4 regions of the Janthinobacterium sp. PSRC1-1 genome follow, and region 1 is predicted to be linked to each of the others. Evidence: predicted binding sites of a transcription regulator. Region 1 holds the regulator's gene; each other region holds the start of a gene.
The links. The regulator FNR, encoded in region 1, switches genes on or off when oxygen is low (the NO sensors DNR and NnrR bind a similar motif). The targets are predictions, from matches to a motif close to TTGATNNNNATCAA.
Positions count from the first base shown of each region.

Region 2: ACP7DW_RS22170 (lipid-binding SYLF domain-containing protein) is a predicted target of FNR. The motif match lies at 3,992-4,005, and genes of this name have one in related genera.
Region 3: ACP7DW_RS15390 (OmpW/AlkL family protein) is a predicted target of FNR. The motif match lies at 1,408-1,421, and genes of this name have one in related genera.
Region 4: ACP7DW_RS08105 (glycine-rich domain-containing protein) is a predicted target of FNR. The motif match lies at 2,566-2,579, and genes of this name have one in related genera.

Region 1 is NZ_JAFCWK010000019.1:27,458-34,567, forward strand. It holds gene ccoP (cytochrome-c oxidase, cbb3-type subunit III) at 1-531, shown strand, start outside; gene ccoG (cytochrome c oxidase accessory protein CcoG) at 536-1,918, shown strand; gene ACP7DW_RS26965 (FixH family protein) at 2,021-2,545, shown strand; gene fnr (fumarate/nitrate reduction transcriptional regulator Fnr) at 2,549-3,307, opposite strand; gene ACP7DW_RS26975 (response regulator) at 3,547-6,621, shown strand; gene ACP7DW_RS26980 (TOBE domain-containing protein) at 6,721-7,110, opposite strand, start outside.
Region 2 is NZ_JAFCWK010000011.1:196,639-203,748, forward strand. It holds gene mgtA (magnesium-translocating P-type ATPase) at 1-1,392, shown strand, start outside; gene ACP7DW_RS22155 (BON domain-containing protein) at 1,558-2,217, shown strand; gene ACP7DW_RS22160 (flavodoxin family protein) at 2,497-3,015, opposite strand; gene ACP7DW_RS22165 (nitroreductase family protein) at 3,078-3,752, opposite strand; gene ACP7DW_RS22170 (lipid-binding SYLF domain-containing protein) at 4,093-4,818, shown strand; gene ACP7DW_RS22175 (universal stress protein) at 5,274-5,711, shown strand; gene ACP7DW_RS22180 (bifunctional aminoglycoside phosphotransferase/ATP-binding protein) at 5,988-7,110, shown strand, end outside.
Region 3 is NZ_JAFCWK010000006.1:220,380-227,489, forward strand. It holds gene fur (ferric iron uptake transcriptional regulator) at 1-188, opposite strand, end outside; gene ACP7DW_RS15385 (LysR family transcriptional regulator) at 441-1,337, shown strand; gene ACP7DW_RS15390 (OmpW/AlkL family protein) at 1,487-2,104, shown strand; gene ACP7DW_RS15395 (MetQ/NlpA family ABC transporter substrate-binding protein) at 2,193-3,020, opposite strand; gene ACP7DW_RS15400 (methionine ABC transporter permease) at 3,053-3,727, opposite strand; gene ACP7DW_RS15405 (methionine ABC transporter ATP-binding protein) at 3,720-4,529, opposite strand; gene ACP7DW_RS15410 (YbaN family protein) at 4,854-5,291, opposite strand; gene ACP7DW_RS15415 (hypothetical protein) at 5,502-5,765, opposite strand; gene ACP7DW_RS15420 (YceI family protein) at 5,792-6,358, shown strand; gene ACP7DW_RS15425 (NAD(P)-binding domain-containing protein) at 6,485-7,110, opposite strand, start outside.
Region 4 is NZ_JAFCWK010000003.1:329,624-336,733, forward strand. It holds gene ACP7DW_RS08095 (glutamine--tRNA ligase/YqeY domain fusion protein) at 1-462, shown strand, start outside; gene ACP7DW_RS08100 (CHASE domain-containing protein) at 664-2,508, shown strand; gene ACP7DW_RS08105 (glycine-rich domain-containing protein) at 2,697-3,383, shown strand; gene ACP7DW_RS08110 (hypothetical protein) at 3,465-3,704, opposite strand; gene ACP7DW_RS08115 (hypothetical protein) at 3,947-4,216, opposite strand; gene ACP7DW_RS08120 (hypothetical protein) at 4,422-4,682, opposite strand; gene ACP7DW_RS08125 (SDR family oxidoreductase) at 4,766-5,683, opposite strand; gene ACP7DW_RS08130 (CDP-6-deoxy-delta-3,4-glucoseen reductase) at 5,696-6,721, shown strand; gene ACP7DW_RS08135 (MFS transporter) at 6,800-7,110, shown strand, end outside.

The DNA of each region.
Region 1 (7,110 bases):
CCGCAAGCGCATGCCATCGGCCAGCGTTTGTTCCTGACCTACTGCGCGCAATGCCACGGTTCGGATGCACGCGGCAACAAGGGCTTCCCCAACCTGACCGACAAGGACTGGCTGTATGGCGGTGAACCCGACATCATCAAGACCACCATCATGCATGGCCGCAATGGGCAGATGCCACCGATGGGCGCCGCCCTGGGCTCCGAAAAGGATGTCGAGAACGTGGCCCATTATGTGCTGAGCCTGTCCGGTTCCACCTCGGACCCCGTCAAATCCGTGCTGGGCAAAGCCAAGTTCGGCGCCTGCATGGCCTGTCACGGTGCCGATGCGAAAGGCAATCAGATGCTCGGTTCACCTAACCTGACGGACAAGATCTGGCTGTACGGCGGCAGTGCTGATACCATCATGGAAACCGTACGCAAGGGACGCAGCAACACCATGCCGGCCTTCAGCGATTTCCTCGGCGAGTCCAAGGTCCACGTGCTGTCGGCGTATGTCTGGAGCCTGTCGAATCCCCAGACGCCCGTGAAATGATGTAATGGAACCTCAAGTCATCAAGATGTATGCGGCCCGCGAGCAGATCTACCCTCGCGAGGCCAAAGGACGCTACGCTACCTGGCGATGGGTATGCGTATGGCTTACCCAGCTGGCGTTCTACGGCTTGCCGTGGTTGACCTGGAATGGCAGGCAAGCCCTGCTGTTCGATTTGACCACGCGCAAGTTCTACATTTTCGGCGTCGTGCTGTGGCCCCAGGATTTCATCTATCTGGCGGCCCTGCTGATCATCTGTGCGTATTTGTTGTTTCTCGTCACGGCCATCGCCGGGCGGGTGTGGTGCGGGTTCTCTTGCCCGCAAACGGTATACACGGAAATCTTCCTGTGGGTCGAACGCCGCATCGAGGGCACGCGCAGCGCGCGCATGGCCCTCGACAAGCAGGGACCGTCCGTGCGCAAGGCCGTCAAGAAAACGGCCAAGCACCTGGCATGGGGCGCCATCGCCCTGTGGACGGGCTTTACCTTTGTCGGCTACTTCACGCCGATCAAGGAACTGGCGCAGTCGGTGACCACCCTGAACTTCGGTCCCTGGGAATGGTTCTGGGTCTTGTTCTACAGCCTGGCAACCTACGGCAACGCGGGCTGGCTGCGCGAACAGGTGTGCAAATACATGTGCCCCTACGCGCGCTTCCAGAGCGCCATGTTCGACCAGGACACCCTGATCATCACCTACGATGCCAAGCGCGGCGAACCGCGTGGCGCCATCAGCAAGAAGGCCGGCAACAACGACAAGCTGGGCGACTGCATCGACTGCACTCTGTGCGTGCAGGTGTGTCCGACCGGCATCGATATCCGCAACGGCCTGCAGTATGAATGCATCGGCTGCGCCGCCTGCGTCGATGCCTGCAATACCGTGATGGACAAGGTCGACCGGCCGCGGGGACTGGTACGCTACAGTACCGACCATGCGATGGAAAACAACTTCAATTCGAAGCAGATCCGCCAGCGCGCCATGCGCCCGCGCGTGCTGATCTACACTTCCATCCTGGCCCTGATCATCATCGCCGTGTGTACGTCGCTGGCGCTGCGCACGCCCCTGAAAATGGACGTGATCCGCGACCGCGGTTCGATGGGACGCGAAGTGGAAGACGGCATGATCGAAAACGTGTACCGCTTGCAGATCATGAACACCTCGGAGCAAACCCAGCATTTTAAAATCAGCGCTTCCGGCTTGCCGGGCCTGACCTTGCTGACACGCGAAGAGGTGACCTTGCAGCCGACGGAAACGCTGGGCTGGCCGATCCGCCTGCGCGTACCGCACGGCGTGGGAGAAAAGGGGTCGAACAAGATTGCGATCGAATTGCACTCGCTGGACGACCCGTCGCTGCATGTGCGTGAAAGCGCGGTCTTCATCGTGCCACGTTAACAAGGAAAGGCGGACGGGGACCGGGTGCCCTCGCCGCCGCCACGAAGTTGCAGGAAGGCCGGTCCCCATGCGGGGACTGGCTGATTAAACAGGAGAAATATCATGTCCGACAGTCTCAAGCTGCAAGCCCCCGTTGCACCGTGGTACAAGCATCGCTGGCCTTGGCTGCTGATGATCGGTCCCGGCCTGTCGGTTGTCGTCGGCAGCTTCATGGGCTATATCGCGTTTACGCAGCCCGATGCGCTGGTGGTGGGCGACTATTACAAGCAGGGCAAGGCGATCAACCAGGATTTGAAGCGCGACACGATCGCCAGCGACCTGGCGATGGATACCAGCCTGTCCTATGATGTGGCGTCAGCGCGCCTGAGTGGCTCCGTGCACAGCTTCGGCAAGGCCTACCAGGGTCCGTTGCAGCTGCATCTGGCGCATGCGACCCTGCCGGAAAAGGATATCAAGCTGCTGGTGCAGCCCGATGCGGCCGGCAATTTTTCCGTCGCGCTGCCGATGCTCGAGCGCAGCCGCTGGCAAGTACTGGTGGAAAACGACAAACGCGAGTGGCGCCTGTCCGGCATCTGGACTTGGCCGCTGCAGCGCAGTATCGCGCTGCACGCCGATGAGGAACTGTAAGACTTACTTGCAGACGTCCGTGCCGGCCGTGATGGCTTTCAACTTGGCGGGCTGCAAGATCTCGATCTCGCGGTTGGACACGCGCAGCCAGCCTTCCTTCTTGAATTTCGACAATAAACGGCTGACGCTCTCGATGGTCAGTCCCAGGTAATTGCCGATTTCCTCGCGCGACATGCGCAGCTGAAATTTGCTGGCCGAATAGCCACGCGCTTCATAGCGCGAGGCCAGGTTGACGATAAAGGCGGCAAAACGCTGGGTCGCCTGCATATTGCCCAGCAACAGCATGACGCTTTGCTCGCGCGTGATTTCCTGGCTCATCATGCGGTGGAAATGGCGCAGCAGGGTCGGCATATTGCCCAGCAATTGTTCCAGGCTGGAAAAAGGAATTTCACACACTTCGCTGTCTTCCAGCGCCACCGCATTACAGTGGTGGCGATCGGCGCTGATGGCGTCCATGCCCAGCAGTTCGCCAGCCATCTGGAAACCCGTCACCTGCTCTTCACCGCCCGGATTGATCTGGTACGTCTTGAAGTGCCCCAGGCGGATCGCGTACAGGTTCTGGAACGAGTCGCCGATACGGAACAGCGAGGCGCCGCGCACGATCTTGCGACGGCGGCCGATGATCTGGTCCAGCCTGTCCATGTCGCCCACATCGAGGCCCATCGGCAGGCACAATTGATGCATGCTGCAGGTCGAGCATCGCGCACGCAACGCTTCCACGGTCACTGTGGGCATGGTGGGAGTGAGTAGCGCTTCAGTCATGTCGGTACCTTTTAGAAAATGCAATAACAAGTTTACTGCATACAGGGTTGCCGTGTGCCAATTTCACCGCATTTCGGCCGAATAAACGACGTTCTGACTTTGATTATATGGCAACATCGTCAAAAGCCCATGCGGGGCGGGCCATTTGCGCGGCACCGCTTGCAAAGTTAATGTATTGATAGGAAAATTCCTGACAGCATTATCTGCCGCCTGTGCCGCACGGTACTGAAAAGGAAATCATGAAGCCTCTCGGCATCAAAGCAAAAGTCGCGCTGGTCACCAGCCTGACCTCGATCGCCATGATCGCGCTGGTCACCATGATACAGGTGCAGCACATGCGCGCCGACTTCACCCGAGTACTGCTGAGCCAGCAGTCTGCCCTGATCACCCGCACCGCTGCCGAACTCGACGACAAGCTGGGCATGCTGCTGCAGATCGTCACCCTGACGGCCAGGCAGCAGCCGCCGGAATTGATCGCCCGGCCCGCCCAGCTGCGCGAATACTATGCGCGCCGCTCGATGCTGGTACTGTTCGACGACGTGCTGGTGCTCGACGCGCAGGGCGTCATCGTGGCCGACATGCCGGAAGTGGCGGGGCGCGCCGGCATCAACGTCGCCGAGCGCGAGTATTTCCAGACCGTGCTGCGCACGCGCCAGCCCATGATCACCGAACCGATGCTGGGCAAGTCGAGCGGCATGCCCATCGTGCAGATGGCCGCGCCCGTGCTCACCGCCGATGGCCAGGTGGCCGGCGTCGTGATCGGGGTGCTGCGCCTGTACAAGGACAACCTGCTGGGGCGCCTGCGCTCGGAAAAGATCGGCAAGAGCGGCTATTACTTCATCCTCACGCGCGGCGCCGTGCCGCGCTACGTGCTGCACCCCGATACCGACCGGCTGCTGCAGCCGCGCCTGCCGAACGCCAACCTGACCACCACCGAGTTGCTGAAGCAAGATGGCGAAGGCAGCATGGTCAGCACCAACAGCCGCGGCATCACGGCCGTCAACAGCTTCAAACGCCTGAAATCGGTAAACTGGCTGCTGGCCGCCTCGCTGCCCCTCGACGATGCCTTCGAACCGTTCGATGGCGTGCTGTACCGGCTGGTGCTATGGAGCATCCTCGCTTCGCTGCTGGCCGCGTTTATTCTGGGCTGGGTCACCGTGCGCCTGCTGTCGCCGCTGGTGCGCCTGCGCGACACGCTGCAAGCCATGCGCACCAGCGGCAGCCGTTTCACGCCCGTGCCGGTGCGGCAGCGCGACGAGATCGGCGAACTGACGGAAACGTTCAACGGCCTGATGAGCGAACGCGACCGCCTGCAGCAGGAACTCGAAGCGCGCGCGGCGGAGCTGGAACAGGAGCGCGACCGGGCCGAGGCGGCCAACCGCGCGAAGAGCGATTTCGTGGCCAACATGAGCCATGAAATCCGCACGCCCCTCAATGCCGTGCTGGGCATGGTGTACTTATTGGGCAATACCAGGCTCGATACGGAACAGCGCAAGTATCTGACCATGGTGCGCGTGGCGGGCCAGTCGCTGCTGGGCATCCTCAACGACGTGCTCGACTATTCGAAGATCGAAGCGCGCCGCATGGAATTGTCGCCCGTCGAATTCGACCTCGACGAGGTCATGAACACGCTGGCCACGACGATGACCATGAATGCGGGTGAAAAGGAGCTGGAACTGGCCATCGCCGTCGAGCCCGACGTGCCGCGGCGCCTGGTGGGCGACGCGCAGCGCCTGCAGCAAATCCTCGTCAACCTGGCCGGCAACGCCATCAAATTTACCGAGAGCGGCGAAGTGGTGGTGGCCGTCAGCCTGGCCGAAAGCCAACAAGACCGCGCCTGGCTACGCTTCGAAGTGCGCGACACGGGCATCGGCATGACGGAACTGCAGCAACAGCAGCTGTTCGCCGCCTTTTCCCAGGGCGACCAGAGCATTACACGGCGCTTCGGCGGCACGGGCCTGGGCCTGGCCATCAGCAAGCAGCTGATCCACATGATGGGCGGCGATATCGCCGTGGCCAGCAGCGAAGGCAAGGGCAGCCGCTTCTGGTTCAGCGTGCCGTTCGAGATGCTGGCGCAACCGCCCGAAACACGGCGCACGCCGGCCCTGGGGCAGCTGCGCCTGCTGGTGGCCGACGACAACCGCACCACGCGCGAACTGATCGTCAAGCTGATCGAGGCCTGGGGCTGGCTGGCCGACGAAGTGGACTCCGGCTTTGCCGCCATCGAACTGTACCGCGAACGCCTGGCGCAGCAGCAACCGTACGACGTGGTGCTGGCCGACTGGCACATGCCCGTCATGGACGGCCTGGCCACGGCCAAGGCCATCCGCCAGGCAGCTGCCGGCCAGCGCCAGCCCATCGTCGTGATGGTCAACGCCTTCGCGCGCAACCACCTGGAGGAAATTTCCAGCGCGGCCGAGGCCGATGTCGTGCTGATGAAGCCGATCACAGGTTCGAGCCTGTTCGATGCCCTGCACCAGGCGCTGATCGCCAAGAACGACGGCGGCGAGCAGCGCATGCTGCACCAGCCGCTGGGCACGGAACTGGCCGGCGTGCATTTCCTGCTGGTGGAAGACAATCATTTGAACCAGGCCGTGGCGCGCGGTATCCTCGAACACATGGGCGCCACCCTGGACGTGGTGGGCGACGGTTTGCAAGCGGTGGAGCGGCTGCGCACGGAAGCGCTGCGCTACGACATCGTGCTGATGGACATGCAAATGCCCGTCATGGACGGCTTCAGCGCCACCCATGTCATCCGCACGGAACTGCGCTTGAACTTGCCCGTGATCGCCATGACGGCCGGGGTGCTGGCGTCCGAACGCGAGCGCTGCATGACGGCCGGCATCAGCGATTTCATCGCCAAGCCCGTGGTGGTGGAAGAGATGATGGCAGTCATCCTGCGCCACCTGCCGAAGCGCCCGCCAGTGCAGACGGCCGAGCCGGTGACGGTTGCCGATGAGGAAGTGTTTTCCATGGCGCCGCTGATGCGCGTGATGGGCCGCGATGCGAAAGGCCGCGGCGTGCTGCGGCGCATGGTCGAAGACGCGCTGAACAAGGGCATGACGCCCGTGCGCGACGCCGAAACGGCGTTGCAGGCGGGCCACCACAGCGACGTGGCGCGCATCCTGCACGGCGTGCGCGGCTCCGTCGGCACCCTGGGCACGAAACGCCTGATCCGCGCCGCCTTCGCCACCGAGGAAGCCATCGACGCGGGCCGCCTGGACGAGGTACCAAGCCTGCTGGCGCGCACGGCGCAGGAGCTCGAGCAGGCGCTGGCGGCGGCGGCGAATTGGTTGTCGAGGCTGAAAGATTAAAAGAGTAGGTCGGATTAGCGCTTGCGCGTAATCCGACATGATACGCCAACAATATTGTCGGATTACGCGGCGTGCCGCCGCTAATCCGACCTACGCAATTTACGCCGGCACACCGAGAATCACGCTGGACGCCTTGAAAATCGCCGTCACCTGGCTGCCGATGGCAATGCCCAGCTCGGTGCTGCTCTGATTCGTGATGATGGCGGCAATCGTGCCGCCGCGCGGCAAGTCCAGCACCACTTCCGTGTTGACGGCGCCCGTCTGCACGCGCGTCACGCTGCCGGTCAACTGATTGCGCGCGGAAAAGCGCGCCCCTGCGCTATCCGCCACGAGGATGATCGACGAGGCCTTGATCAGCGCGAACGCTTCCGCGCCCGGTACCAGGCCCAGGCTGGCGCTGCTGCCCTGCGTGACGATGGCCACGATGTGCTGGCCGCCGGGCAATTCCAGCGTGACTTCGTCGTTGACGGCGCCCTGTTTCAGTTCGGC
Region 2 (7,110 bases), on a different contig from region 1:
GTCGATGCGGGCTATGCCAAGGTCGATGAAATCCCCTTCGATTTTTCCCGGCGGCGCCTGTCCGTGGTGGTGGCCACGCCGGAAGGGCGCCACCTGATGGTCTGCAAGGGCGCGGTCGAAGAAATCATGGCCGTCTGCAGCCGCTACGAGGCAGACGGCGAGCGCGGCGTGCTCGATGCCACGCATATTGCCGCCGCCAAGGAGCAGACACGGGCATTGAATGACGATGGCTTTCGCGTCGTCGCCATTGCCTACAAGGACGTTGCCGAGAATAAAGATGCCTACCGCGTCGCCGACGAGGCGGGCCTGACCCTGGCCGGCTATATCGCCTTCCTCGATCCGCCCAAGGAGAGCGCCGCCGCCGCGCTCCAGGCACTGGCGGACAGTGGCGTGGCCGTGAAAATCCTTACGGGCGATAACGACGTCATCACCCGCAAGGTGTGCCGCGAAGTCGGCCTGGACGCGGGCGAGGTGGTGCTGGGCAGCCGCATCGACAGCCTGGACGACGTGGCGCTGGCCGATCTGGCGCAGCGCACGCGCGTCTTTGCCAAGCTGGCGCCGGCGCAGAAGGCGCGCGTGGTGCGTTTGCTGCGCAGCAAGGGGCACGTGGTCGGCTTTCTCGGCGACGGCATCAATGACAGTGCGGCGCTGCAAGCGGCCGACGTGGGCCTGTCGGTGGACAGCGCCGTCGATATCGCCAAGGAGGCGGCCGACATCATTCTGCTGGAAAAGAACCTGCTGGTACTGCGCAGCGGCGTACTGGAGGGGCGCAGGGTATTTGTCAATATCACCAAATACATCCGCATGGGCGCCAGCGCGAATGTCGGCAACATGCTCAGTGTGCTGGGGGCGAGCCTGTTCCTGCCGTTTTTGCCGCTGGCGCCGATCCAGGTGCTGACGAATAACCTGCTGTATGACTTTTCGCAAACGGCGATCGCGACGGACAATGTCGACGCGGCCGACATCGCGCTGCCGCGGCAATGGGACATCCAGGGCATTGTCCGCTTCATGATGTTGCTGGGACCGGTCAGTTCGCTGTTCGATTACGCCACCTTTGCCATGATGCTATGGGTATTCGAGGCCTGGCAGGACGCGGCGCTCTTCCAGACGGGCTGGTTTGTCGAGTCGCTGCTGAGCCAAACCCTGATCATCCATATCATCCGTACGGCCGGACCGCCCTTCGTGCGCAGCCGGGCCAGCGCAGCCTTGTCGGCCACTGGCGCCATCGTTTGCCTGGCCGGCATCTGGCTGCCGTACTCTCCCCTGGGGCCGGTTCTTGGCTTTCTGCCCTTGCCCGCTGCGTACTGGCTCCTGCTGCCGCTGTTGCTGTGCGCATATGGCGCGCTGGCGTATGCGGCGAAATGGTATGACGAGCGGCGCTGGGGCCGGTAAGGCGGAAGATTTCCGGTGTACTGCTTGGAGCGAGGCGGTAGTGCAGCCTTCATGCACGATTGATGCGGATCAAGGGTGGCCATTGACCTGCTCCTATGCTGGTGGGAGTGACACGCGGCCCGGCCTGACGGCGGGGCCACCATCCATCGGGTAACGGAGGTGCATATGCTGAGCGATAGTGAAGTCAGAAAGAACGTCGAACACGAACTGGACTGGGTGGCTGATGTGACCGCCAGCGATATCGCCGTAGCGGTCAAGGATGGCGTGGTCACGCTGTCGGGATTCGCGCACAGCTTCGGTGACAAGATGCGGGCCGAACGCTGCGTCAAGGGCGTGGCCGGGGTGGCCGGCGTGGCCAACGATATCGAGGTCAGGCTGGCCGGCCAGGCCCGGCCCGATCCTGAAATCGCGCGCGATGCCGTGGCGGCCCTCAAGGCGCAGTTGCCCAGTTCGTCCGAGGCGATCAAGGTGGTGGTGCAGGATGGCGTGCTGCGGCTGGAGGGACCGGTGGCGTGGAATTACCAGCGTCAGCGGGCCGAGGAAGCGGTGCATGACGTGCGCGGCGTGCGCAGCGTCGTCAACCAGATCAGTTTGCGGCCCAGTGCCTCGGCCGGCGAAGTGCGGCAAAAGATCATTTCGGCCTTCCAGCGCAGCGCCACCGTCGACGCGGCCCGCCTGACCGTCGAGGCGCGTGGCCCGCGCGTGGTGCTGAGCGGCACGGTGCGCTCGTGGACGGAGCGCGAAGATGCCGAAAAAGCGGCCTGGAATGCGCCTGGCGTGACGGAAGTGGAAAACCACGTCAAAATCAATCCGACGCTGACATAGCCGTCGGCCTAGTGTCGCTGGTGTCGTGCCGCAGGGCGCAAGTGAAGCGGCATGTCCGCCTGCCCCTGGCTCTTTCTTGCGCCGTTCCTGCGAACGTTGCAGCACGGCGTGACGAATGGGCGCGAATGGGCGCTCTCGGTGGGCGCTCCTGGGATTGGCCCTGCCCGCTGTCATCTCGCATTGGCGTGCTGCCTTTGGCGGCTATCTATCTCTACCTAGGTGGGGTCGCCTGGATCGCGGCTATCTGCAAGGAATAGGCTGCCGCCTGGACGGTAACTCCTAGACGGGCGACAGCCGGGTGGCGAATTCGGGCGTCCTTTGTTCGAGGCGGCCCAGTTCTGCGGCCAGTGCCGTCAATTGTTCGATATGGTGGCCAGATCGCACTGCATGTTCGCGCAGGCACAGCCTGGCAATCGGTTCCTGGTGGCACAGCGCGGCCATTTCGTCGAGCGCATCGTCGCCGCCCCGTCCGCCCATGGTGCAAAACAGGCCAAGCCGGTGGAAGTGCTGGCGCTGCTGCTCGATATAGCTGCGCATGGGGGCGCTCATGTGGCCCGCCCAGACTGGGGTGCCCAGCACGATGAACGGATAGTCGGACGGATGCCGTTGCGTGGCGGCGATGGGTGCGGGAATGCGACGCACGGCATGCCATACGGCGCGCAGGAAGCCGCCGGCATTGCGGTAGGAGCGCAGCGGCTGCAGCACTTCGATATCCGCGCCGCATGCGGCAGCCAGCGCATGGGCGGCCTGGTCGGTCACACCGGTGCGCGAATAGTAGACGATCAGACAGCTTTTCATGGTGTATTCCTCCAAGGACAGATGGTGGCGAGGTGGTGCGAGGTCTGGGTGGCGGAGCCGCGTCAGCTGGCGCGACCGTTCGCGTGCCCGTCGGTCATGGGCGCCACAGACGTCGCGCGACCGGGAAAACCCACCGTCTGCGCCAGTATGATGCGCTGGGTGTCCCGCAGCCCCAGGACGTGCGCCAGCACCGGGCGGTCCACCCAGGCGCGGGCCACGGTCGCGAGGCCCTGCGCGGCGCAGAACAGGTAGACATTCTGGCTGATGAAGCCGGTGTCGAGCGCGGCATAGAATTTTTGCTCCCAGCGGGGAGCGTGCTCCATCTTGGCCAGATCGGCGACATATACCAGGTTGATGGGCGCGCCGGCGACGAAGTCTTGCCAGCCGGTGGCGGCGCGCACATCGCGCTGCCCCAGCTGGCGCAGTGCGCCGGCGGCAGGTTCGAACAGGAACAGCCCGTCTTCCTGGGCCACGTAGATATCGATCTCCTGCCAGTTCTTCGCCGATGGCGCGGTGCGCTGTCCCGTCTCCCGGCGGTTCACGCCGCAGGCGGCCCACAGCAGCTGCGCCAGCACCGGCGCCGGTACCGGGCGCGACGAGAAAAGACGCTCGCTGCGCCGCTGCTCCAGCACCTGGCGCAACGACTGGCTCAGCGGTGTCAGTGTGGTTTGTCCACTCTCGAGTGGCAGGTTGTGCAGCAGCGGATCGCTGGTCAGCAGGCTCGTTTCCGGACTCATGGCATGCTCCTTCCGATAGGGATGGCAGGTTCAGGGTCTGACAACTTCCAGGAGGCGGATGCCTCCGGATGTGGGTTCGACCCGCGGACCGGCGAAAGAGTTCGCGCTGTTTCGCCATGGCGCGGCACGTGCTGGCCTGCGGTACGGCGACGCCGAATAGCGCCTGCCAGGACACTTGGCAGACTGAGCATTTACCGTCTTGTTTCGCGTCAACTCTCGTCCATGCATTTTCCGCGCCTTTGTCGCACATCAAAGCGTCCAGCGCACGCCGTCCTAGTATGGTGCTTCCGCGCCGGTCATGGACGGCGCATCACGACAGGTTGCAAGCACAGGAGGACGTATGCATATCCAGCACCATATCAAGGCATGGCTTTTTGCCGGATTCATAGGCGCATTCGCCGGTGGCGCCACGGCGCAGTCCGGCGATGGCGCGGCTGCCAGGAATGAGGCGGGCGCCGAGACGGCGCAGACGGCGGCGCAGCGGGTGACGGAAGCGCTGGCCGTAGTGCGCCAGCTCGACGCGGAACCGCGCATGAAGCAACTGCTGCAGCAGGCAAAAGGCGTGCTGATCGTTCCTTCCTATGGACGGGCCGCATTGGGTATCGGTGCGCATGGCGGCGCGGGACTCTTGCTGTTGAAGCGCGCCGATGGCGGCTGGAGCGGCCCCGCTTTCTACAATCTGGGCGGCCTGACGGTCGGCTTGCAGGCCGGCATCGAAGGGGGGGCGATGGCGATGGTGCTTAACAACGACAAGGCGGTACAGGAATTCATGAAGAAGAATAACTTCTCGCTGAGCGCCGCCGCGGGCCTGACGGTGGTCAACTGGAGCAAGCTGGCCCAGAGCACGGCGGGCAACGGCGACGTGGTGGCCTGGAGCGCCTCCAAGGGCTTGTTTGGCGACGTGCTGACGGTGGGCTTGAACGATATCCGTTTCAATCAGCGCATGACCAATGCCTATTATGGCCGTGCGCTGTGGCCGCAGGATATCGCCGCCGGCACGGTGAGCAATCCGCAGGCCCAGCCGTTGCAGCAAGCCCTGGGCAGCGCATCCACGGTCGCCAGATAGGGCCAGCCTCGTTGCCGGCGCCATGCCAGTCATCTGTGGCGCCAGTAGCCGTGCTTGCTGCCTGTTCCGGCTCTGCCCTATTGGCAGGTGGCCGGGCAGCAAGACATCGCGGTAGCGAGCTGGTTGATGTTAACGCTAAGTAATCCTCAGGAAATTATTGTCAATTTATGACGAACAGAACCGGATGCTAGCAGCGGGCAAGCCTCGTCGGCCACCTTGCAGAGCGCCGGTTATGGAAGTCAGCAATCACAATAATCTATTGGGGGTTACTTAGAGCCTATTCCACTAGGGAGCGTCATCTGCTGGTAGTTCATCAGGAGCGTGGACAAGGCGTGAGAAGGATGCGTGGCGAGCCACGCGACGACGATCAACGCCGTCCCCGCTTCTGAGGGGCGCCAGCAGGGGATGTATTCATCTACCGGGATAGGCTCTTTGTACCCTGCAGGGAGCACGCCATGTTTCAACATATCTTGTTTCCCACGGATGGAGAAGCCCCGTCTCGTGCGGCGCTGGCGCAGTGCGTGGCGTTTGCGAAAGACTGCGGTGCACGGCTGACGGCCGTGCATGTCGTGGCGCCGTTCCACGTGCTCAGCACCAGCGCGGAAATGCTGCGCGATACGCCTGAAACCTATGTGGCGCATAGCCAGGCGCGTGCCAGGGCTTGTCTTGAGCAAGTGGCCGAGGCCGCTCGTGCGCAAGGCGTCGTGTATGAGACGCTGGTCATGGAACACGATGATCCCCATGAGGCCATTATCGAGGCTGCGCACAGCCGCCACTGCGACCTGATCGCCATGGCGTCGCACGGACGGCGTGGAATGCGGGGCATGCTGATGGGCAGCGAGACACAGAAAGTGCTGACACACAGCAAGGTGCCAGTGCTCGTATATCGCTGACAGGTAGCCCTGCGGCCTGTGCCATCGCTCCGATTGCGTTATGTGGATGAGCGCAGGCGGCCTGGGTCGCAGCCATGGGGAAGCATGCGATGCTGTGTCAGTGCGCCGGTTTCTCATGCGTTCTCCGGCAGAGGCCGTAGCCGGTTTGCTGGCGCGTCCTCGCTTCCACTGCTCACGCCGGGGGCAGGAAGGACTTTTGCAAGGCAGGCTCCATTGAATTTTTCGCTCGATGTACGGCAAGGTCCTGTGTCGCCAGGCAGGCAGGACCGCGCGGCCATGCAACAGGCCCGGCTCTTGCACCTTCTGGCGCGTCGCCTGGAGAGCGATGGTGCGCGAGCGCAACTGATCGAGACCGATATCTCCTGGATACTGCTGACGGGCGATTTGGCCTACAAGTTCAAGAAGGCCATACGGCGCGACGTGCTTGATTATGGCAGCCTGGCGGCACGGCGCGTGGCCTGCGAGGAAGAGTTGCGCCTGAATCGGCGCCTTGCGCCGGAACTGTATCTGGGCCTGGCGAGCGTCAGCGGCAGTTGCTCGCGTCCCGTCATCGACGGGCCGGGAACGGTGCTGGAGGTGGCCGTGCGCATGCGCCGTTTCGCGCAGTGCGCATTGTGGCAAGCGCGGCTTGACGCCGGACGGCTTGGAACGGCCGAGGTCAGGGGCCTTGCGATGCTGCTGGCGGATTTTCATGCTGGCGCGCCGCGCGCCGAGCGGGCGCAGCCTTGGGGGAGCGCCAGGCTGGTGGCTGCCCGTACGCTGGAAGACCTCGATGGTGTTGCCGCCCTGCTGAGTGGCAGGCGCCAGCGCACCTTGCTGGCGGAAATCGCCGGCTGGCTCCGGGAGCAACACCGGCGCCTGGCGCGAGTGTTTGCGCGACGCAAGGCTGAAGGCCGGGTGCGCGAATGCCACGGCGATTTGCATTGTGGCAATATCCTGACGCTGGATGGACGGGTTCGCGTGTTCGATGGCATCGAATTCAATGCGGGCTTGCGCTGGATCGATGTGGCGCAGGATCTGGCGTTCATCTGGATGGATCTGCAATGCCAGGGGCAGGGCGCCCTTGCCGCGCGCCTGTTGAATGACTACCTGGAACGCAGCGGCGACTACGGCTGCCTGGCCGTGCTGCCCTATTATCGGGTGCAGCGGGCGCTGGTCCGCTGCAAGGTTGCCTTGCTGCGTGCCGTGTCCGGCAAGCCTGGCCGCATCGCGGCGCTGGCCCGGGCGTCACGCTATCTGGCGTTCGCGCATGCGTGTGCCGCGCCTGGCGCGCCATCGCTGATCATTGCCCACGGCCTGTCCGGCAGCGGCAAGTCATGGCTGTGCGATGGGCTGGTCGAACCGCTGGAGGCAGTGCGCCTGCGTTCGGATGTTGAGCGCAAGCGGCTGCATGCCGATG
Region 3 (7,110 bases), on a different contig from region 1:
TCGGCAAACTGCATCAGCACGCGGTAGATGGTGGCCAGGCCCACGTCGATCTTTTCAGCCAGCAAGAGTTTGTAGACATCGTCCGCACTCAGGTGCTTGATGCCGCCTTCTTGAAACAGCTGCAGAATCCGCAAGCGGGGGATGGTCACTTTCAAGCCCGATTCACGCAGTTCCCTCAATATATCCATGTCTCCCATTCCTTTTTATGATCGCCTGAGCGAGCGCTTAAGCGTGAACCTGCATTATATCGCAAATGATAATCATTACCATTCGCATGTGCGCACTGGAAATAGGATGCGGTGTAGCCCGTTGGGAAACCAGTGACATCGGCGCAAGTGCCCATTGCGTGGCGGGCAAGTTGTAGCAGCACTATCGTTCAAGATGGAAAAATGGCGCTCGAATCGCTACACTGTGCAGCAGGCAATAACAATGGAGGGGGCATGGACCGATTTGATGCGATGCGTCTGTTTACCCGCATCGTCGAGCTGCGCAGTTTCACGCAGGCGGCGCATGACCTCGGCTACCCGAAGGCGACCGTCACGCATGCGATCAAGCAACTCGAAGCACGGCTGCGCGTACGCCTGCTGCAGCGGACGACGCGGCAAGTGACGCCCACGCCCGATGGCCAGGCGTATTACCAGCGCTGCGCGCGCCTGCTGGCGGACCTGGAAGAAACGGAAGCCGTGTTTTCCTCGGCGATGCAGCAGCCGGCCGGCAAGCTGCGCATCGACCTGCACGCGACCCTGGCCATGCATTTCGTCCTGCCCGTGCTGGACCGGTTCTGCGCCCGCTACCCTTTGATCGAACTGGAAATCGGCATGGGCGACCGCCTCGTCGACCTGGTGCGCGAAGGCGTCGACTGCGTGCTGCGCGTGGGCGAATTGAGCGACTCGTCGATGGTGGCGCGCCGGCTGGCGCTGCTGGAACAGGTAACATGCGCCAGCCCCGCCTACCTGGCCGCGCACGGCACGCCGAAGAATCTGGCGCAGCTCGATGGCCACCGCGCCGTCAATTTCTTTTCCGCCCAGACGGGCAAGGTCTGGCCCTTCGATTTCAAGGTGGATGGCCAGCGACACAGCGTGGCCTTGCCGGGCACCGTCTCCGTCAACAATGCCGACGCGTATCACGCCTGCTGCCGCGCGGGCCTGGGCTTGATCCAGGCGCCGCGCTACCACCTGGAGCGGGCGCTGGCCGCCGGTGAGCTGGTGGAAGTGTTGTCGGCCATGCGTCCCGACCCGCTGCCCGTGTCCGTGCTGTATCCCCATCAGCGGCAACTGTCGCCGCGCGTGCGCGTGTTTGCCGACTGGCTCGCCAGCCTGTTTGCCGAGGTGGTTTGATTTTGCAATGCCGCATTTTCTTGACCTGGGTAAAGAAAAAAATCCCTCTGATGATGCCATCTAGCACTATTTGATGTGGATCAAAGTTTTTGTTGCACTGCACTCTTAGACTTCGCAGCGTTACTTAACGACAAAAAGAGGGAACTAGAATGAAGAAGTCCGCAACTGCAGCAGCAATCGTCCTGGCCGCCATCGGCGCATTCGCCGGCAATGCAATGGCGCAGGAAAGCCCATGGCTGGTGCGCGCGCGCGCCGTGCACATCGATCCTGCCAACAAATCCACGCCGGTGTTGGGCGTCGGTGCATCGGACACGATCCACGTCAGCAGCAAGACGATTCCTGAAATCGATATTTCGTATTTCTTCACGCCAAACATCGCTGCCGAGCTGATCCTGACGTATCCGCAAAAGCATGACGTCACCCTGGGTGGCCAAAATATCGGTACGTTCAAGCATTTGCCGCCGACCTTGTCGCTGCAATACCACTTCATGCCTGAAAAACAGTTCAGCCCATACGTCGGTGCAGGCGTGAACTATACGAACATTTCGAGCGTGAAACTGCTGAATGGCGCTGGCCGCCTGGAGCATGACAGCTGGGGCTTCTCGCTGCAAGCCGGCGTCGACTACAAGCTGGACAAAAACTGGTCGCTGAACTTTGACATCAAAAAAGTCCAGATCCGCAGCGACGTCTTCGTCGGTGCCGCCAAGGCCAGCGAAGTCAAGATCGACCCTGTCCTGATCGGCGTAGGCGTCGGCTACCGCTTCTAAATAGCGATGGCGCCCGCGTGGCGCAGACAATAAAAAAGGACGGCCGGGTTTGCACCTGGCCGTCCTTTTTTGCATTGCCTGCGCCGGTTTATTTTTTCAGCGTCTTTTCCAGCGCCAGCTGGTAGTCCGTCTTTTCGTAGCCGGCCAGGTATTTGTTCGTCGCGTCGAGGAAGGCGCGCGAGCGGTAGGCCGCTTCCAGGTCCTTGACCCATGGCTTGGCCTTGTCGGCCGTGCGGATGGCCACCAGGTTGATATAGCTGTCCGAGATCTTTTCCACGCTAAGGGCCGAGGTCAGTTTCATGCCGGCGGCCAGGGCGAAGTTACCATTGACGAAAGCGTAGTCGGCGTCGGCCAGCGAACGCGGCAGCTGCGCCGCTTCCAGCGGCACCAGTTTCAGCTTCTTCGGGTTTTCCAGCACGTCGCGCTCGGAAGCGCGCAGCGGGTCGACGTTCGGTTTGAGCTTGATCCAGCCCATCTTGGCCAGCATCACCAGCGCGCGCGCCTGGTTGGTCGGGTCGTTCGGCATGGTGATGGTGGCGCCGTTTTTGACTTCCGCCAGGGTTTTTTGCTTGCCGCCGTACAGGCCGATCGGCATGGTCGGCACGGTGATGAGGGAACTCAAGGGCAGCTTGTTATCGGTGGCGAACTTGGTCAGATAGACGATGTGCTGGAACACGTTGGCGTCGAGCGAGCCTTCGGCCAGCGCGTAGTTCGGCTGCACATAATCGTTGAATTCGACGATTCGGACCTTGTAGCCCTGTTTTTCCAGGATCGGCTTGATGCCCAGCTTCAGCTGGTCCGAATACGGGCCGGAGCTGGTGCCGATGACGAGTTCTTTCGGGTCCTTGGCGTGGGCGGCGGTGGCGAAGGCCAGGCTGGCGGCTGCCAGGAGCAGATTGCGGCGAAGATGGTTCATGCTTTTCCTTGTACTGAAATACTGAAGATGAATTAACGTTTGTCGAGGCGCTTGGCGATGCGCGTGCCGGCGAACTGGATGGTTTGCACCAGCACGATCAGGATGGCCACGGTGACGACCATGATGTCCGTCTCGAAGCGGTAGTAGCCGTAGCGGATGGCCAGGTCGCCGATGCCGCCGCCGCCCACCACGCCGGCCACGGCCGAATACGACAGGAAGCTGATCGACAGCACGGTCAGCGCCAGCACCAGGCCGGAGCGCGCTTCGACCAGCAGCACGCGGAAAATGATCTGCATTTCCGACGCGCCCATGGCGTGCGCCGCCTCGATCACGCCGCGCGGCACTTCGCGCAGGTTCTGTTCCACCAGGCGTGCCAGGTAGGGGATGGCGGCGAACGACAGGGGTACGGCAGCTGCCAGCGGGCCGATCGAGGTGCCCGCGATGATGCGCGTAAACGGCGTCAGGGCGACCAGCAGGATGATGAAGGGGAAGCTGCGCACGGTATTGACCAGCCAGCCCAGGACCATCGACAGCGGGCGGTTTTCCAGCGACTGGCCTTCCGAGACGAGGAACAGCACAATGCCCAGCGGGCCGCCGATCAGGATCGCGGCCGTGAGACCGATACCCAGCATGGTCATGGTCTGGCCCAGCGCGACCCAGATTTCCGGCAGCAGGTTGACGACGTTATTGATCGATTCTTCAAACATGTGTTGCATCCTTCCATGCGGTGGCTTCAAACGCCTCGGTGCCGTAATACGCCAGCTCGCGTCCCAGCGCCGTCTTGCGCGGGGTGGCCGTGTCGCTCAACTCGAATTGTTCGGCGATGGCGCCGTTTTCCACGACGGCGACCCTGTTGCAGATGGCGCCCAGCACCGACAGCTCATGGCTGACGATGACGATGGTCACGCCAAGGCGCGCATTGATGTCGCGCAGCGTGTCGAGCAGGGCGCGCGTGGTTTCCGCGTCCAGCGCGGACGTCGGCTCGTCGCACAGCAGCACGTCGGGGTGGCTGGCCAGGGCGCGGGCAATCGCCACGCGCTGTTTCTGCCCGCCGGACAATTGCGCCGGATAGCTGTGCAGCTTGTCGGACAAGCCGACGAGCGCCAGGCATTCCTCGACCCTGGCGGCGATCTGCTCGCCCTTGGTCGTGCCATGGATTTTCAAGGGGAAGGCGACGTTGTCGAAGACGCTGGCGTTTTGCAGCAGATTGAATTGCTGGAAAATCATGCCGATATTCTGGCGCGCGTCGCGCAGCTCGCTCTTGCTCAGGCTCGTCAGTTCGCGCCCGGCCACGGTAATGGTGCCGCTGTCGGGACGCTCGAGCAGGTTAATCAGGCGCAGCAAGGTGGATTTGCCGGCGCCGCTCTTGCCGATCAGGCCGAAAATATCACCGGGATAGACGTCCAGCGTGACCGATTTGACCGCGTGGAATTGTTCGCCCTTGGGCAGCGCGAAGGTCTTGTTCGCGCCATCGATGCGAATCACCGGCGTACGGGGTGGTGTGGTCATGCAGTGTTTCCTTTTTTATTGGACCGTGACAGGCTTGCTTGCAGGGGCCAAATCGCCCGGCCTGCTACGTCGGTTGCGTAGTATACCTCCGATCGTGTTATTACTCCTACGACAGAATCTTGCTTTGAATATGCAAATAATGTCTATGCGCCCGTTTTCAAGTTGAAAAAGCGGGAAATTGGCGCTCCTGCCGAATTTAATCGCGTGGACGGGCGCAGTGGAGCCGCATCCTGGTGAAAAGTTCGACGCGCGCCGCGTGGGCGTCGCGGTGTTTTTATGTGCAGTTCGGCTGATTTGCCGTTTTTTTGATGTGGGCGCGGCCGTTTACTGCCCGCCGCTACCGTCTTCGCGGGCAGATTCTGCTCCGCTGGCGGCAGGGCCTTCGGGACGCCGCAACAGGTAGACGAGGACGGCGATTTCCATGGCGCCCACCATGGCGATGACCCACCACGGCGGATGGCCCAGGCACATGGCGACAAAGCCGATGGCCATGCCCAGGCAAGCCATGGCCTTGCCGCGCCGCGAGACGGCGCGGTGTTCGCGCCACTGGCGCAGCGGCGGGCCGAAGCGGGGATGCTGCAGCAGCCAGTGCTCGAGGCGCGGCGAGGCGCGGCTGAAGCAGGCCAGGGCGAGGATCAGGAAAATCGTCGTCGGCATGACGGGCAGCATGGCGCCGATGATGCCCAGCAGCACCATCAAGGCGCCAGCGGCGGTCCAGGCCCAGCGGCGCAGGCGCACGCCGTGCGCTTCGCGCAATGGCATCCGGGCGTGCGGCTCCTGCATCAGGCGAAGGCGCCGGCTGTCATGCCCTGGCTGCGGGACGGGGAGGTGGTGGGGTGCGAGTTCACTGTGCTCGTATCGTGGCGGGTGGCCGTCATGTTTTTCTGCTCTGGGTTCGGCTCTGTTTTTGGCTCTATTATGGAGGAATCAAGGCGACGCTGCATGCACGCCAGGGCCGCGATGATACCTAGCCTAAAGAATAATAACAAGAATCATTCTCATTTGATGCATGCTGCGGCGCCGGATAACGCTGGATATTTTGGGCAATGCAGACAATAATCGGCAGCAGTAGGCGCTGTCGTGGACATCATCATCGTTATTATCGATTTTATCGATGCTAACTAGGTATATTTTGCGTTTTACATCGATCTTCATGCCATGCATAATCTGTTGTAACTGAAGCCAGACAATCAGCCGCATGCGTTGCTCGCCTGCAGCTGCTTGCGGTTTTGACATCCTCCACTTTTTATCAGGAATCCACAATGAAAAAACTGCTCGCTTTTATCGCCGCCGCCGGCTTCTCGCTGTCCGCCGTTGCCGCGCCTGAAGTCTATGTCATCGATGGCAGCCACACTTTCCCCCGTTTCGAGTACACCCACATGGGCTTCTCGACGCAGCAAAGCCGTTTCAATAACACCACCGGCAAGGTCACGCTGGACCGCGCCGCCAAGACGGGCGCCGTCGAAGTGCTGATCGACACCAAGTCCGTCGATACGGGTTCGACCCTGTTCAACTCGCACATCCAGGGCGAAGACTTCCTCGACACGGCCAAGTACCCGGTCGCCACCTACAAATCGACCAAGTTCAATTTCGACGGCGACAAGCTGGCCTCCGTGGAAGGCAACCTGACCCTGAAAGGCGTGACCAAGCCAGTGACCTTGACCGTCACCTCGTTCGCCTGCGCACCGCACCCGATGCTGAAAAAAGACGCTTGCGGCGCCAACGCCACGGCCAAGATCAAGCGCTCGGAATTCAACGCCGGCAAATATGCGCCAGCTGTCAGCGATGACGTGACCCTGACGTTTGCCATCGAAGCTATTAAACAGTAATTGTTGGCTGCATGATGCAAAATGGCGGCGGACTTCGGTCCGCCGCCATTTTTTTTGGGGTGGCGGTAGGTCGGATTAGTGCGGCAAAGCCGCGCGTAATCCGACATGAGCCGGCATGCAAGACGATCACGCCAGGTGATGCACCTCCTGCTGTCCATACACGGGCGTGTTCAACCCCTCCATGCGCGCCTTCAACTGCAGCGACAGGTACTGCGAATAGTGGCGCGACTGGTGCAGGTTACCGCCGTGGAACCACAGCGCTTGCTGCTGCGTGGGCTTCCACATATTGCGCTGTTCGCCCTCCCACGGGCCAGGGTCCTTGGTGGTGTCGGAACCGAGGCCCCACACCTTGCCCACTTTATTCGCCACCTCGGGCGAGATCAGGTCGGCCGCCCAGCCGTTCATGGAGCCGTAGCCGGTGGCGTACACCACCAGGTCGGCCGGCAGTTCCGTGCCGTCGGACAGCACGATGGAATGACTTTTCAGCTCCTGCACGCCGACGCCGCTTTTCAGCTTGATCTTGCCGTCGGCGACCAGCTCGGAGGCGCCCACGTCGATGTAGTAGCCGGAGCCGCGGCGCAGGTATTTCATGAACAGGCCGGAATCGTCGTCGCCGAAATCGAGCATGAAGCCGCGCTCTTCCAGGCGCGCATAAAAATCCGCGTCGCGTTCGCGGATGGCCTTGAAGACGGGCTTCTGGAAGTCGGCCAGTATCTTGTACGGAATCGAGGCGAACGTCAGATCGGCCTTGT
Region 4 (7,110 bases), on a different contig from region 1:
GACGACAAGCCGGGCAGCAAGGTTCGCCTGCGCTACGGCTACGTGGTCGAATGCACGGGCTTTGACAAGGATGCAGACGGCAAGGTCATCGCCGTGCATTGCACCTACTTCCCGGACAGCAAGTCGGGCACGGAAGGCAGCTCCACCTACAAGGTCAAGGGCAATATGCACTGGGTCAGCGCGCCGACGGCGATTGCCGCCGAAGTACGCCTGTACGACCGCCTGTTTACCGACCCGCAGCCGGACGCGGGCGGCAAGGACTTCAAGCTGGCCCTGAACCCGCTGGCCAAGGACGTGGTGCAAGCGTGGCTGGAACCGGGCGCGGAACTGGCCCAGCCGGAACAGCGCTTCCAGTTCGAGCGCCACGGCTATTTCGCGGCCGACCGCGTCGACAGCCAGCCGGGCAAGCCCGTCTTCAACCGCATCGTCACCCTGAAAGACAGCTGGCAGCCGGCAAAATAAGCCGTCATGTTGCTCACAAAAAAACCGCTGCGGCGGTTTTTTTTCGTTCCCAACAGAAATATTGCCTGTTGACTATATTCACGATAATTTTGTATATTAGGCAGCTATTAAGCAATTTGCAATGTCGTTAGTGCTTGTGCAACTTGGTACAGCCTCCAGCACACAGGCGGCACCCGATTCCTCTTCCTGATGCGGATGGCGATGTCTACTACTGCCGGCAAACACTTATCTGCTGAAAAAAAACCGCTCTGGCTGCTCGGCGTCGTGATGTCGCTGATGGTGGGCCTGCTGTTCTACATGGCCGCCTCGCTGTCGATCGAAAACGATGCCAGCGAGCTGTTCAACAATCTGTCGCGCAATACCCAGAAAAACATCGCATCGCGCCTCAAGTCGTATACCAACTTGCTGCGCGGCACGGCCAGCCTGTTCCACGCCAACGAACACGTGAGCCGCGAGCAATTCCACCGCTACGTGGCGAACCTCGCCTTGCAACAGAACTACCCGGGCGTGATGAATCTCAATTACAGCCGGGAACTCGACGAGTCGCAGCGCGCCGCCTTCGAAACGGCCATGCAGCGCGACTATCCGCCCGGGCGCGACGACTATCCGGCGTTTGCCATCCATCCGCCCGCCCCGCGCGCCCGTTATTCCGTACTGGTGTACATCGCGCCGATCGCCAGCACCCCGGAAAAGTATGGCTATGACATCGCTTCGCGGCCCCTGATCGCCGAAGCGCTGGAACAGTCGCGCGATACCGGGCAGCTCAGCAATTCCGGCGTACCCGTGCCGATGGATGGCCGGCCGCAGCTGACGGGCATGGCCATGCGCCTGCCCGTGTACCGCTTCGGCATGCCGACCGGCACGGTGGAACAAAGGCGCGCGGCCTACCAGGGTTCCGTCGGCATCGGCTACGACCTGGTGACGATGATGCGCAGCGCGCTGGCCGACATGCCGGTACGCAATGTCCGCCTGACCCTGTTCGATATCGGCCCGCAGGCGCGCGAGCCGCTGGACTTGCCGCACGACATGCGCCCCATCTTCGACAGCACGACGGCGGGCATGCATGCGCCATGGTGGCTGCCCGGCAACTCGGGCCGCTACCTGAGCAGCACGATGCTGATCGAACACAATGGCCGCGTCTGGCAAGCGCTGTTCAGCGTGCGCAAGAGCGACCTGTACACGCGCTTCGACGCCTTCCTGCCGTGGCTGGCCCTGCTGATCGGTTTTGCCAGCACCATGCTGCTGTACCTGCTGTTCCACGCCCTGGCGTCGTCGCGCCGGCGCGCCATCCAGATGGCGACGGGCATGACGGAGGAATTGCGCGCCAGCCAGATCCGCCTGCAGCTGTCGCACCAGAAACTGCGCCGCCTGGCAGCCCACGCCGACCGGATCAAGGAAGAGGAGCGCAAGCGCATCGCGCGCGAAATCCACGACGACCTGGGACAGAACCTGCTGGTCTTGCGCATCGACGCCGACATGCTCGCCTCGCGCACGCAGCGCCGCCACCCGCGCCTGAACGCCCGCGCCCGCTCGACCCTGGAACAGATCGACGCCACGATTAAAAGCGTGCGGCAGATCATCAACGACTTGCGTCCCACCGTGCTGGACCTGGGCGTGAATGCGGCCGTCGAATGGCAGGTGGCGCAATTTCGCCAGCGCACGGGCATCGCCTGCGAAATCAGCGAGAGCCATGACGATATCTATTTGAGCGACCAGTGCGCCACGGCCCTGTTCCGCATCCTGCAAGAGTCACTCAGCAATATTTCCCAGCATGCGCATGCCAGCCGCGTGCAAGTCAAGCTGGAAAAGTGCCGCGACACCGTATCGATGAGCGTCAGCGACAACGGCGTGGGCGCGGCCATCGACGGACGCAACAAGCTGGGCTCATTTGGCCTGGTGGGCATCGAGGAGCGCATCAAGTTACTGGGTGGCACTTTCTACATCGAAAGCAGCCCCGGCGCAGGCATGCGCGTGCATGTCAGCGTGCCGCTGGGCGCGGACGCCACGGCGTTTCCCTACCAGGAAGATGGCCGGGCCAGCGCCTGACAGCCACATCCCGCATGAAACACGCTGCGCTTGCGTATTTTGTAATTAGATGCAGTATTGATGTAGAACAACTCAGCGCCAGCCCGCCATGGGCCAGGCATTCCTCGACTATTTACCAGGAGTACACACCCGCCGCTCTCCCTTGTTGCACTGTATTTCCCACAACGCTCTTTACCACAAGGACATTCATGGATACGAACGACAGTTTCAAGGCAATTGCCGATTTGAATTTGGACGCGATCAAAGTCAAGCTGATGCACCGGGAGTCAGGCGAAGGATGGAGCCTGGAGAAGGCCAATGCGGTGGAATTCGAATACCGGCGTTTCCTGATCCTGATGAAACAGTTTCCGCAAGAAGAAACGGCGCCGCTGATGGATGTCGATACCTTCTGGCACTACCACATCCTCGACACTCTGAAATATGCGGCGGACTGCGAACAGGTGTTCGGCTACTTCCTGCATCACTTTCCGTACATCGGCCTGCGCGGCGAAGACGACGAAGCGGCGCACCAGCGCGTGGGCGAGCGCATGAAACAGCTGTATGAGCAAACGTTCGGGGAAGATTATATCCGCGCAGAAACGGCGTATTCAGGGCGCGCCGTACAGGCGGCGTATTCAGGACGGGCCGTGCAGGCCGCGTATTCAGGGCGTGCGGTACAGGCGACGTCCTACTCGGGCCGGGCCGTGCAAACGGCGTTTTCCAGCGCGGCGGTGCAGGCGACGGCGTATTCAGGGCGCGCGACGGGCTCTGCCAGCACGGCATTTTCCAGCGCGCCCGCCACCTTGGCAGCAGCGCTGCTCAAGTCGTCTTCGAGCGGCCTGGAAATGGGGCGTTTCTATGTCGATCGTCCGGTGCTGAACCGCGACCCGCAATAGCAAAAACAGATGTGGCTGCCGCACGCGGCAAGCCTGACTTACCCAGACGGCACCTCTCAGTTTGCCGTCTGTCAGGCGCTCTTAGGCAGCCATCAACTCGCGCAGTTCACGAATGCTGAAATCGCTGATTTCATGCATCCGGATGAGGATCGTGGCGCCGATCGGCAAGGTGTTGTGACGAATCTTGCTGATGACCGGTGGCGCCACTTCCAGCGCTCGCGACAGGGCGGCATCGTTTTTCAGTTGCAGCTTGTCGATGATCGCATCGAGGACGCGATTCGGGTTGTAGGTAGGCAAAGAGGTAATTTGTTTGAGAGACATGATCGAAAATCCGTACTTGTTGTATTAAGGCAAAAAGAAACCGAATGTCTCTTCTGCAATAATTCAGGGTAAACACACTAAAAAGCGCCATCACTTATGCGGCTTTTAGGCCACAAACAATATAATACACGCTATTGTTGATTTTTGCGTAACTTAAAGCAAAATTGTGATAATTGAAGAGAATTGACGCACTTGGAATGTGCTAGAGGATAACTCAAATCGGAAAAATTTGCTGCACGTCATCAATTTTTACGATGAGCAACACCGCCGTGCATCAGCCAGGCTATGGCCATGAGGGTGCCCAGGCGGGCCATGTCGGCGGATAAATGCCAGCCTTGCGCGGCCAGGCCGGCCGGGGTGGCCGGAAGGCAAGTGCCGGGGAAGGCGTCCAGGCAGCACCAGGCCAGCTGCCGGCGAATTTCATCGGGCGGCGGTGGCGGCTGCAGCGCACGTTCGCGACGCCGCATATAGGCGCGCACCTGTTCCTTGCTGGGGTGACTCGTAGCTCGCATGGATCGCTCCTGCTGACGGAAACTGCGTCGCGCTAATTGTAGATGCCGAGCCCGCCACAACTAGCCAGGACGCGTGACGACATTGCTCACCATATCGCCAGCGCGCCATGATGCGTTTGCGTTGCATCAAATGGCAAGGCCCCGGTGTTGCGCCGAAGCCCGCACTGCGCCATGCTCCAGCGGCCTGGCGGCCAATAGCTGGCTCTTATTTCTTTTGCTGGCGCACGCGCTGTTGCTGTTTTTCCTGCGTTTGCTGGCGATTCTGCTTGCGCTCGAACAGGGTGACCGCATCTTTCTTGGCTTGCTCGGCGGTACGCATTTCCTCATGCGCATCGTGCGGAACAAAAAATTCGGCATCCTGCGCCGCCACGACCAGCTTGATGGCGGCGTCGTCGTCGAGGTCATACAGTTCCGTCAGGACGGTGGTGACCTCGTCCAGGTATTCTTCGTAAGTGAGGGTGGTCATGCTGTAGTCCTTAAGTGAATGGCGCGCCGCCGCAACGGCGCGCTGCGCACCGGTCCGGCAAAGTGCGCAGATAACCGGCCATTTTACCCGATGCCGGCCGTATCGGCAGACAGCGACTGCAAGGCATCGGCCACGCGCGCGTAGCGCAGGCGCACGCCCAGCTCGCGTTTGAGGCGCGTATTGTGCAGGCGGCGCGATTCGGACATGAACGACAACAGCATCGGCGTGACCACTTGCCGCAGCTCGGCACGCGGCAGGCGCGGCGGGCGCGGCAAGCCAAACGTATCGGCCACAGCATCGAAATATTCCGCCATCTTGAGTTCGCTGTCATCGCTGGCGTGATACACGCGTCCCGGTTTGCCGCGCCACAAGGCCCGTTCGATGATGCGCGCCAGATCATCGGCATGGATATGGTTGGTGTACACATCGTCGCCAGCGGCCAGGGCCGGCGTGCCTTCGCGCAGGCGCTTCAGGGGCAGGCGATCATCCGCATAGATGCCGGGCACGCGCAGGATGGCCACGCTGGCGCCGCGGCGCGCGCCCCAGCCCCGTAAAACCTGTTCCGCATCCACGCGCCGCTTCGCCCGCGCATTCGCCGGCGCAACCTGCCGCGTTTCATCGACCCAGGCGCCGCCGCAATCGCCATATACGCCGCTGGTACTCACATACACCAGGCGCGCATGCTCGGGTAAAATGGCGACCAGATTGCGCGTGCGCCGGTCCAGCAAGCCCGACGACAGGGGCGGCGCCAGGTGCACGATCGTCGGCGCCAGTCCCGCCAGCCGTTTCAGGCTGGCGCGGTCGTCGAGGTTGGCCACGATGGGCACGGCGCCGGCTGCCCGCAGCTGCGCGCAACGCGCCGGCTGGCTGGTGACGGCAAAGACGCGAAAACGCGCCGCTAGCTGCGGCAGCAGCCGCAGGCCGACGTCGCCGCAGCCGAGGATCAGCAGGCGCGGCAAGCCCACCGGCTTGCGCAAAGAGTGCATTAACATATTTTTCATCTCAAGGATTGTATGACTTTTCAAATTACTGTTCAGCCCAGCGGCCACCAATTCAGCTGTGAAGCGGACGAAACCGTCCTGTCGGCGGCGATCCGCGCCGGCGTGGGCTTGCCATACAGCTGCAAGAGTGGCGCCTGCAGCTCCTGCAAGGGCAAGATCGTGTCCGGCAATGTACAGCATAAGCCATACCAGGCCCGCTCCCTGACGGAAGAGGAAGCGGCCGCCGGCTACTCGCTGCTGTGCTGCGCCGTGCCACAGGGCGACCTGGTGGTGCAGGCGCGCGAAGTGGCGGGCAGCAGCGACTATCCGATCAAGAAAATGCCGTCGCGCGTGACCACCATCGAAAAAGTCGCGCCCGACGTCGTCGTGCTGACCCTGCAGCTGCCGGCCAGCGAGCGCCTGCACTACCGCGCCGGACAGTATATCGAAATCATGCTGCGCGACAACAAACGCCGCAGCTACAGCATGGCCAGCGCGCCCGTCGACGGCGGCCCCGTGAGCCTGCACATCCGCCACATGCCGGGCGGGCTGTTCACCGATCAGGTGTTCGGCAGCATGAAAGAGCGCGACATCCTGCGCTTCGAAGGCCCGATGGGCACCTTCTTCCTGCGCGAAGATTCCGACAAGCCCGTCGTGCTGCTGGCCTCGGGCACGGGCTTTGCCCCCTTGAAAGCCATCGTCGAGCACATGATCAACGAGCAATCGCCGCGCCCGATCACCCTGTACTGGGGCGCACGCCGTCCGCACGACCTGTACATGGATGCGCTGTGCCGCCAGTGGGCCGCCGACTTGCCGCAGTTCACCTATGTGCCCGTCGTCTCGGAAGCGCTGCCGGAAGACGCCTGGAGCGGCCGCACGGGCTTCGTGCACCAGGCCGTCATGGCCGACCTGCCCGACATGTCCGCGTATCAGGTGTATGCCTGCGGCGCACCGATCGTCGTCGAGTCGGCCAACCGCGATTTCGTGCAATTGTGTCAACTTCCAGCCGACGAGTTCTACGCGGACGCCTTCACCACCGAAGCCGACCTGGCCAAGTAAGCGTCACCTTCCAGACAGCGGGGCGCGGCTGGCGCGGCGCCCGCTGCCGCCCCCTCCCCGCTGTTCCCTGGAAATCTCATGTCCCTCGCGTCCGCCGGCAACGGCTTCAGTATCCTGCGTCACCGCAACTTCGCCTGTTATCTTTCCGCCCGCGTGCTGGGCACCGTGGCCGTGCAGATGCAAAGCGTGGCCATCGGCTGGCAGGTGTACCAGATCACGGGCAGCCTGTTCGACTTGGGCCTGATCGGCCTGGCGCAGTTCGCGCCCTTCCTCGTGCTGATCTTGCCGGCCGGCCACGTGGCCGACCGCTACAACCGCCGCAACATCATCGCCTGGTGCCTGGCGGCGCAGCTCGCTTGCGCGCTGGCCTTGCTGGCGTTTACGTTAAG